3 regions of the Geobacillus sp. C56-T3 genome follow, and region 3 is predicted to be linked to each of the others. Evidence: riboswitches for the same ligand, from Rfam matches in the RefSeq annotation. Region 3 holds a riboswitch; each other region holds the start of a gene.
The links. Region 3 has a riboswitch for S-adenosylmethionine ahead of GC56T3_RS13935 (methionine biosynthesis PLP-dependent protein). Riboswitches for the same ligand answer to the same signal wherever they lie in the genome.
Positions count from the first base shown of each region.

Region 1: linked by a shared signal. The riboswitch ahead of metK (methionine adenosyltransferase) and the one ahead of GC56T3_RS13935 (methionine biosynthesis PLP-dependent protein) in region 3 are both predicted to bind S-adenosylmethionine.
Region 2: linked by a shared signal. The riboswitch ahead of GC56T3_RS02775 (methionine ABC transporter ATP-binding protein) and the one ahead of GC56T3_RS13935 (methionine biosynthesis PLP-dependent protein) in region 3 are both predicted to bind S-adenosylmethionine.

Region 1 covers NC_014206.1:689,381-692,654, reverse strand. The annotation lists gene GC56T3_RS03605 (gamma carbonic anhydrase family protein) at 1-463, shown strand, start outside; gene metK (methionine adenosyltransferase) at 486-1,697, opposite strand; SAM riboswitch class I at 1,827-1,941, opposite strand; gene pckA (phosphoenolpyruvate carboxykinase (ATP)) at 2,160-3,274, shown strand, end outside.
Region 2 covers NC_014206.1:537,905-541,178, reverse strand. The annotation lists gene GC56T3_RS02780 (methionine ABC transporter permease) at 1-506, opposite strand, end outside; gene GC56T3_RS02775 (methionine ABC transporter ATP-binding protein) at 496-1,524, opposite strand; SAM riboswitch class I at 1,612-1,721, opposite strand; gene GC56T3_RS02770 (hypothetical protein) at 1,795-2,142, opposite strand; gene GC56T3_RS02765 (thioredoxin family protein) at 2,289-2,606, opposite strand; gene GC56T3_RS02760 (toprim domain-containing protein) at 2,603-2,962, opposite strand; gene GC56T3_RS02755 (YusG family protein) at 3,061-3,274, opposite strand, start outside.
Region 3 covers NC_014206.1:2,831,372-2,834,645, reverse strand. The annotation lists gene GC56T3_RS13945 (YjcG family protein) at 1-161, opposite strand, end outside; gene GC56T3_RS13940 (esterase family protein) at 261-989, opposite strand; SAM riboswitch class I at 1,177-1,287, shown strand; gene GC56T3_RS13935 (methionine biosynthesis PLP-dependent protein) at 1,489-2,592, shown strand; gene metC (cystathionine beta-lyase) at 2,596-3,274, shown strand, end outside.

The DNA.
Region 1 (3,274 bases), 1.5 Mb from region 3:
GATCGGCGAAGAGACGAGCATTTGGTTCAATACCGTCATTCGCGGCGATGTAGCGCCAACGGTGATTGGCAACCGGGTCAATATTCAAGATAACTCAATTTTGCATCAAAGTCCAAACAATCCGCTTATCATTGAAGACGGTGTAACAGTCGGCCATCAAGTCATTTTGCACAGCGCCATCGTTCGCAAAAACGCGCTCATCGGCATGGGCTCGATCATTTTGGACCGCGCGGAAATCGGGGAAGGCGCGTTTATCGGCGCCGGCAGTTTAGTGCCGCCGGGCAAAAAAATTCCGCCCAACACGCTCGCCCTCGGCCGGCCGGCGAAAGTCGTCCGCGAACTGACGGAAGACGACATCCGCGAAATGGAGCGCATACGCCGCGAATATGTCGAGAAAGGGCAGTATTACAAAGCGCTGCAGCAACAGCGGACATCGTGCGCCAACAAAAAAGAGCTGCCGTGATCAGGCAGCTCTTTTTCTTTCATCACTTGTCCGCCAACGCCAGCGCTTGTTCTTTCAACAAGGCGGCTTTGTCGGTGCGCTCCCACGGCAGGTCGATGTCCGTACGCCCAAAATGGCCGTAAGCAGCCGTCTGTTTGTAAATCGGGCGGCGAAGGTCGAGCATTTTGATGATGCCCGCCGGGCGGAGATCGAAGTTGTTGCGCACGACCTCAATCAAAATGTCTTCCGACACTTTGCCGGTGCCGAACGTATCGATCGAAATCGAAACTGGGCGGGCGACGCCGATCGCGTAGGCAAGCTGCACTTCGCATTTGTCGGCCAGTCCTGCCGCGACGATGTTTTTCGCGACATAGCGGGCCGCATACGCCGCCGAGCGGTCGACTTTCGTCGGATCTTTGCCCGAGAACGCGCCACCGCCGTGGCGGGCGTAGCCGCCGTACGTATCGACGATGATTTTGCGCCCCGTCAACCCGGCATCCCCTTGCGGACCGCCGATGACAAACCGTCCTGTCGGGTTGATGAAATATTTCGTGTTCTCATCAAGCAGCTCCGCGGGCACGACCGGCTTGATGACCTGTTCTTTAATGTCGCGCTGGATTTGCTCTTGCGTAATTTCCGGATGGTGCTGCGCGGAAACGACGATCGTATCGACGCGCACCGGTTTGCCGTTTTCATCGTATTCGATCGTCACTTGCGTTTTCCCGTCCGGCCGCAAGTACGGCAAGACGTCCGTTTTGCGCACTTCCGCCAATCGGCGCGCCAAGCGGTGCGCAAGCGAAATCGGCAGCGGCATCAATTCTTCCGTCTCATTGCAGGCGAACCCAAACATCAATCCTTGGTCGCCGGCGCCAATCGCTTCAATTTCCTCGTCAGTCATCTGACCTTCGCGCGCCTCAAGCGCCCGGTCCACCCCCATCGCAATGTCCGGCGATTGTTCGTCAATCGACGTCAGCACCGCGCACGTATCGGCGTCAAATCCGTATTTGGCGCGCGTGTAGCCGATCTCCCGGACCGTATCGCGGACGATGCGCGGAATGTCCACGTATGTTGATGTCGTGATTTCCCCGCTCACGAGCACCAGCCCGGTCGTGACGCTCGTTTCGCAGGCGACGCGGGCGTTCGGATCTTTTTCCAAAATGGCATCCAAAATGGCGTCAGAAATTTGGTCGCAAATTTTATCCGGATGTCCTTCCGTCACAGACTCTGAAGTAAACAAGCGGCGTTTGGCTGACATTCGGTTTGTTTCCTCCTCTTGGCATAATGTGGCGACACGGAACTCATTTCCCTTTTTCCCTTCGCAATATAAAAAACCTTTCCTGTAACGGCTGAGGAAAGGTCATGGCAATCGTATTGCTTCCTTTCACTCTTATCGTTCAAGGACTGCGCCTTGCCACAGGTTAGCACCATTTCACACATGTACAGTTGTGACGGTTGCTGGGCTTCATCGGGCCTGTCCCTCCACCGGCTCGGGATAAGAGTATCCGTTCAATGACTTATCTTATCGCAATGGAATCGGCAAAGTCAACTATCAAAATTCATTTTTTATCATTTCCAGCCGCGAAAATTCTTTCCTCAAGGAAATCGACACATTGGGCAAAATAAAGTTTGAAAAACCCACACAATTAGTATGGACTATTAATAAAAATGTGTTATACTATTTTCAAGAGTGATTTCAAAAAGAAGGCAGGTTTTGAATATGGGGATCGCAAACATGACGAATAAGCTTGATGTATTGCTGCAAAAACCGTACGTGCATCATCAACTGTCCGTCGCCGAGCTCGTCGAGAAAGTCCTGCAACGGAACGAAGGACGGCTGACGCACACCGGAGCCGTCGCGGTGACAACCGGCAAGTACACAGGGCGGTCGCCGAAAGACAAATACATCGTCGAAGAACCGTCAACGAAGCAAACGATCGACTGGGGAGCGGTCAACCAGCCGATGTCTCCGGAGACGTTTGATAAACTGTACGACAAAGTGCTCGACTATTTAATGAAGAAAGATGAACTGTTCGTGTTTAAAGGCTTTGCCGGCGCCGATCCGAAATACCGGCTGCCGATTCAAGTCGTCAACGAATTCGCCTGGCACAACTTGTTCGTCCATCAGCTGTTCATTCGGCCGAACGCCGAAGAGCTCGCTGCGCATGAGCCGCAATTCACCGTCATTTGCGCGCCGAACTTTAAAGCCGACCCGAAAGTCGACGGCACGCGCTCGGAAGCGTTCATCATCATCTCGTTTGAACGGCGCACCGTGTTGATCGGCGGCACCGAGTATGCCGGCGAAATGAAAAAATCGATTTTCTCGGTGATGAACTATTTGCTGCCGGAACAAGGCATCCTGCCGATGCACTGCTCGGCCAACGTCGGCCAGGAAGGGGACGTCGCCCTCTTTTTCGGCTTGTCGGGAACGGGAAAAACGACGCTCTCGACCGACCCGAACCGCCGCTTGATCGGCGATGATGAACACGGCTGGTCAAGCCGCGGCATTTTCAACATCGAAGGCGGCTGCTATGCGAAATGCATCAACCTATCGCGCGAGAAAGAGCCGCAAATTTTTGACGCCATCGGCTTCGGCGCGGTGCTCGAAAACGTCGTCCTCGATGACGCGACGCGGGTGCCGAATTACGACGACGGCACGCTGACGGAAAACACGCGCGCCGCCTACCCGCTTCAGGCGATCCAAAACATCATCGACCCTAGCGTCGCCGGCCATCCGTCCACGATCGTGTTTTTGACGGCTGATGCGTTCGGCGTCCTGCCGCCGATCAGCAAGCTGACGCGCGAACAAGCGATGTACCATTTCTTAAGCGGCTA
Region 2 (3,274 bases), 1.4 Mb from region 3:
GCCATCGCTGTATAGCTGACGAGCGACACCGCCGTCACCGTAATGCCGGAGACAAGCGCCGGCAATGACTCCGGCAGCAGCACTTTCCAAATGATCGTCCACGTTGAGGCGCCCATCGCTTGGGCTGCTTCGATGACGCCTTTATCAATTTCGCGAAGAGCGATTTCGACCATGCGGGCGTAAAACGGCGCGGCCCCAATGACCAGAGCCGGCAGCGCCGCATTGGCGCCAAGCATCGTCCCGACGAGCCATGTTGTAAACGGAATGAGCAAAATGATCAAAATAATAAACGGAATGGAGCGGAAAATGTTCACAAACGCCGCAATCACTGTATTGACAAACCGGTTTTCCCATAGGTTGCCCTTCGCTGTCAAAAATAGAAGCAAGCCAAGAACGATTCCGAGGACGAAAGTGGCCGCCACCGCCACTCCCGTCATATACAGCGTCTCGACCGTCGCCGCCCACATCGTCTCCCATTGCACGTTCGGCAGGAGGTTAGCGAGCATCGTGAATCACCTCCACCGCCACTTGCTGGCGTTGAATATAGTCAAGCGCCCGGTCGATTTCATCCCTCGCCCCGTCGAGGTGCACGAACAGCACCCCATAGGCGCCTTGATGGGTTTGCGAAATTTTCCCTTGCAAAATGTTGACATCGACGGCAAACTGGCGCACCACTTCGGTGATGAGCGGCTTTCCGGCGGCCGCGCCGACGAACGTCAGCTGCGCGATCAGCCCGCTCGGGTATTGGCCAAACAAATGGGAAATCGCCTCTTCCGTCTCCTCGGGCTCGATCAGCTGCTTGACAAACCGTTTCGTAATCGGTTGCTGCGGGTTGCGGAACACATGCAACACTTCGCCTTGCTCGACGATTCGGCCGCTTTCCATCACCGCAACGCGGTCGCAAATTTTGCGGATGACGTGCATTTCATGGGTGATCAGCACAATCGTCAGCCCAAGACGCTTGTTGATGTCAACGAGCAAGTCCAAAATCGCATCAGTCGTCTGCGGGTCCAACGCCGATGTCGCCTCGTCGCACAGCAAGACTTTCGGGTTGTTGGCGAGCGCCCGGGCGATGCCGACCCGCTGCTTTTGCCCGCCGCTCAGCTGCGACGGGTAGGCATCCTCGCGCCCGGAAAGGCCGACAAGCTCGATCAATTCATCCACCCGCTTGTTCCGCTCCTCTTTCGGGACGCCGGCAATTTCAAGCGGAAAGGCAATGTTTTCCCTGACTGTGCGAGACCAAAGCAAGTTGAAATGCTGGAAAATCATCCCGATTTCTTGGCGCGCCTTGCGCAGCTCCCGACCTTTCACGCGCGTCATATCGCGCCCGGCGACGACCACCCGGCCGCTCGTCGGCTTCTCGAGCCCATTGAGCAAGCGGATGAGCGTGCTTTTCCCCGCGCCGCTGTAGCCGATAATGCCGAAAATTTCCCCTTCGCGAATCTCAAGCGACACATTGTCGACAGCCGTGACCGAACCGTTGGCCGCCTGATAGATTTTCGTCACTTGTTCGAGTGTAATCATCGTTTCACCTTCCTCCCCAAGCGGCAGAGCGCAAAAAGAAAACCTTTCTGCCCGCAGAGAACAGAAAGGTATCGTGCACCATTCCGTCTCTTATCTCTCAAAGCAGGCCGCTTTGTGTGAATTGGCACCATTTCAGCAGATGCGCTGACGGTTGCCGGGCTTCATTGGGCACATCCCTCCACCTCTCTTGATAAGAGCGCAACAATCGCCTATTCAATTGATTACGAGTGTGATTGTATCATTGTCTGTCGAATCGTGTCAACATCTTTTTTATCCGACGTGCCGATACGGCTTGGCCAAATGGAGGAGCGACTCGAGCAGCAACATATGGCGGAAGCTTCCTGACACGTGCACTTCTTGCAGCCGGACGAGCTGCTGCAGCTTCAGTTCGCCGTTCAGCAGGGACGCGAGCGCCTCTTTGGAGCCGCGCACCGTCAATGTTTTCCGTTCATCGTTTTCCATCCCTCTAGCGGCTGATTCCTTGCCGATCAACAGCAAGGCGGTTTCGTCATCGCTTTCAAACCGAACATATAGCTGCTCATCCGGCAAAATCGGCACCAAATGGCGCAACACTTGCATCCGTTCCACGAACTGCCCGACTAATTCACGCATTTCCATGGATATCCCCTCCCCCATTTTTATTTTTTTCACTTCCACCTGAAGAGGAGAAATCCTTCACAAAAATCTCGACAACCCGTTGACGAACGAGCGCCGTTTTTGTCATTTCCCAAGAAATGTGTCAAACAGCGTCAAAAAAAGGCGAATCATCGGGGCGGCAAGCAGGCTTGAATCACTTCGTACAAATACGGAACGGAATGAAAGGCATACCACTTGCCTGCGATCGTTCCGTCCCTAAAAAGAAGCAGGCAAGGAACGCTTTCAATTTTCCACGCAACGGCCTGCTCAGGGATATAGTTGATGTCCGTTTCGTAAAACGGCAGCGCCGGAAACAACTGCTCCACCACCGTGAGCATCCGCCGAGCCAGCTGGCACGTGCCGCACAGCGGTGTATACAAATAAAGGGCCAGAAGCGGCTCGACTTCCACCACTCGCTTGACATCGTTTCGGTCGATCGCTTTCACTCGCCTCTCCCTCTCATCAGCAATTCGATGCGGACGTCGAAACGAGCGCGCAACAACACTTGCGCCAAGTGCCAAGGCGGAGCAGTCGCCACTTCGCGATACGCCCGGTCAATGTAAAGATGCTCCGCCTCTGGAAACATGCGGCGAAACTGCCGGCGCAATTTTTCCCCCGCCTCATCGGCATCGGCCAAGACGTATACATCGCATCCTTCCAGCTCATCAGCCAGCTCCTCAAGGCGCGCATCACTGATCGTGCCGTTTGTGCAGACGATGACGACTGGTTCGTTCAGCACCGCCGCCACTTTTTGCTTGTCTGATCGCCCTTCGACGATGATCACTTTTTCCACGCGTCGCATGTCCGACCCACCTAACTTCAAATGAGGATACTATTATTGTATGTCTTGCGCCGGCCAAATGTTGAAAATGAAAAGCAACGGCCATCCACCGTTGCCTTTCAACACCAGCCCGCTTCCCCGTCGCAATCGACATATTTTTGGTCCGGCTCAACGGTAGCGGTCACCTGTTTGTAAATTCTTCCGTTTTGTTCGGTATACCCATTTTTCAACGGGACGGCCGCCGGAAGCGGAAGGCGCCCGATGAGCTCTCCTTCCTCGTACAGCTCCAGCGAGCGGCCGTTCAGTTTGCCGATGATCCGGTCCGTGACATCT
Region 3 (3,274 bases):
TCTTTCGCCATTTTTTTTATTTGCTCCTCATCCGCTTCAAATGGGTATTTCAGCGTAATATGCGGCGGGATGAGGGCGTAATGGCTGTCGTACCGTTTCCGGTACGAGTTGGCGAAGTCCTGAATCCGTTTTGGCGGAAAGATCACAATGCCGTACTTCATTTTGTTTTCCCTCCTTGAACCAGTTCTTTTTCCACGCGCAGGAAACGCACGGAATTGAATGCGGCGGCTTCGACATCTTTGAAGTTGCTCCGTTTTGTCCTATAACGATAAAACAGCGGCTACGGCCCGGGGTACATCCGGCTGCCAATACGTCCACGCATGACCGCCTTCGAACTCATGGTACGTATAAGCAAACCGTTTTTCCATAAACAAGTCCCGCGCCATTCGATTCGGGGTGATAAAATCGCGCACATGGCCATCCGTCGTTTTCACCGCTGTTTCCTCTGTGCCAACAGAATGGTAAAGCGAAAGGAGCGATGGATCGCGGAATGAGCGGATGCGCGCCAATACCGAGTCATCGATATAGGGGGACTGCATGGCGATTTTCCCAAATGTATGCGGATACAACAACCCGGCTAGAAGCGACACCGTTCCGCCGAGCGAATCGCCGATCAGCGCCCGGCCTTTGCCCATTTGGTATGTCGGCAGTTCGCGGTCCAAAAACGGGACGAGTTCATGGGCTAAAAAACGAAGGTATGCTTCGTGCTTTCGGCCTTCCGGGTGGTATTTCTCGTAGCGGTCGTTGACGTTCCGATACGGGATGCCGACGACGATCGTCCGGTCGATTGTTCCTTCTGCCATCAGCGTTTCGATGACGGTTTTCATTTTTCCATACATAAAATAATCTTTGCCATCTTGCGCGATTAATAAAGAATATTTGTAAAGCGGCGAAAAATTGCTTGGCAAGTAGACGAGCAGTTCGATTTCTTCTTGCAGCTCTCCGCTGTACAACTTGCAGTCGCGCATCGTTCCTGTTGCTGTCGCCATGACCATCCTCCATGAAAGCGTAAGTTCATCTGTTATTGTAACATATTTGCGCCAAAAGATGTTAACGAAGGGCTCGAATTTTTTGCGAATTTGCCGAATCGTGCCATTCACAAAAAAATGGCTTGCAAAAACGGGGGGAATGCGCTACATTTTTTATTAAAATTAGAAAAATTGAATACGCGTCTCATTCTTATCAAGAGAAGCGGAGGGAACTGGCCCAATGAAGCTTCAGCAACCAGCCGCCCGGCGGCCAGGTGCTAAATCCAGCGAATTGAGCATTCAATTCGGCAGATAAGAAGAAGCATGACCATGTGCGTATGGAAAAGTCTTCTTCTTAGAAGACTTTTTTTATTTACTCAAGCGGCCGCTCCCATCAACCGCGAGGCGGTCTAGGACCAAGGCGCTCGGCCGTTGCCCGACAGACAGCGGCGCTTCATTGGGCGTCAAGTAGTCGGCCGTTGATCCATGATGGAATTTTCAGCAGAAGGAGAGAGATGAGATGGAGAAACTGGAGACGTTGTTAGCGCAAATTGGCAACCGGAGCGAAACAGTGACGGGGACGGTCAACCCGCCGGTTTATTTTTCCACCGCCTACCGCCATGCCGGCATCGGAGAGTCGACCGGGTTTGACTACATCCGCACCGGCAACCCGACGCGCAAAATCGTCGAAGAAGCGATCGCGAGACTGGAAGGCGGCGACCAAGGCTATGCGTTCAGCTCCGGCATGGCCGCCATTCAGACGGTGCTCGCCTTGTTTGAGAGCGGAGACGAGTTTCTCGTATCGGCCGACCTTTACGGCGGCACGTACCGCCTGTTTGAGCGCGGCTGGCGCAAGTACGGTCTTGGATTCCATTATGTCGATTTTACTGATCTCGCTGAGGTGGAAGCGTGTATCACCGAAAAAACGAAAGCGATTTTCCTGGAAACACCGACGAACCCGCTTATGCATGAGACCGATATCCGCGCTGTCTCCGAGTTCGCCAAGCGGCATGGGCTTTTGTTGATCGTTGACAACACGTTTTATACACCGGTGCTTCAACGCCCGATCGAACAAGGCGCCGATATTGTCATCCACAGCGCCACGAAATATTTAGGCGGCCATAACGACGTGTTGGCTGGCCTTGTCGTCGCCAAGGGCGAGGAGCTCTGTCAGCGCCTGGCCGAGTATCAGAACGCCATCGGCGCGGTTTTGTCGCCGTTTGATTCGTGGCTGTTGATTCGCGGGATGAAAACGCTGGCGCTGCGGATGCGCCAGCATGAAGAAAACGCCAGGCGCATCAGCGGCTTTTTGCGCGAACATGAAGATGTCACCGATGTGTTGTATCCGGGGAGAGGCGGGATGCTGTCGTTCCGGATTGCCGATGAAAAGTGGGTGAACGGGTTTTTAAAAAGCTTGCGCCTCATTACGTTCGCGGAAAGCCTGGGCGGAGTCGAAAGCTTTATTACGTACCCGGCGACGCAGACGCATGCGGACATTCCTGAGGAAATCCGCATCCAAAACGGTATTTGCAACCGGCTGCTCCGTTTCTCGGTCGGCATTGAGCACGCTGACGATTTGATCGCCGATTTGGCGCAGGCATTGAAAAACATGAAAGAGGTGTAAGCGATGGAACAGGAATGGGCGTTTTCGACGAAACTGCTCCATAACGAATGGAAAGTCGACCGCGAAACGGGGGCGGTGAGCGTGCCGATCCAGCACGCCTCCACGTTCCATCAGTTCGATTTCGATTCATTCGGCAAATACGACTACAGCCGCTCCAGCAACCCGACGCGCGAGGCGCTTGAGGAAACGATCGCGGCGTTAGAAGGCGGAACGCGCGGGTTTGCGTTCGCCTCTGGTATGGCGGCTATTTCAACGGCGTTTTTGCTTCTCTCAAAAGGCGACCACGTGCTTGTGACCGAAGACGTCTATGGCGGCACGTACCGGATGGTTACGGAGGTGCTCGGCCGCTTTGGCATTGAATATACGTTTGTCGATATGACCGATTTAAACGCAGTGGCGGAAAACATCCGGCCGAACACGAAAGTCATTTATATGGAAACGCCGTCCAATCCATTGTTAAAAGTGACCGATATTCAAGGCGTCGTCAAGTTGGCGAAGGCGCATGGCTGTTTGACATTCTTGGATAATACGTTCATGACGCCGGCGCTGCAGCGGCCGCTTGATCTTGGAGTCGATGTCGTCCTTCACAGCGCCACGAAATTTTTAGCCGGCCATAGCGACGTCGTCGCAGGATTGGCGGTGGTGAAAGATGAAGAATTGGGAAAAGAATTGTACAAACTGC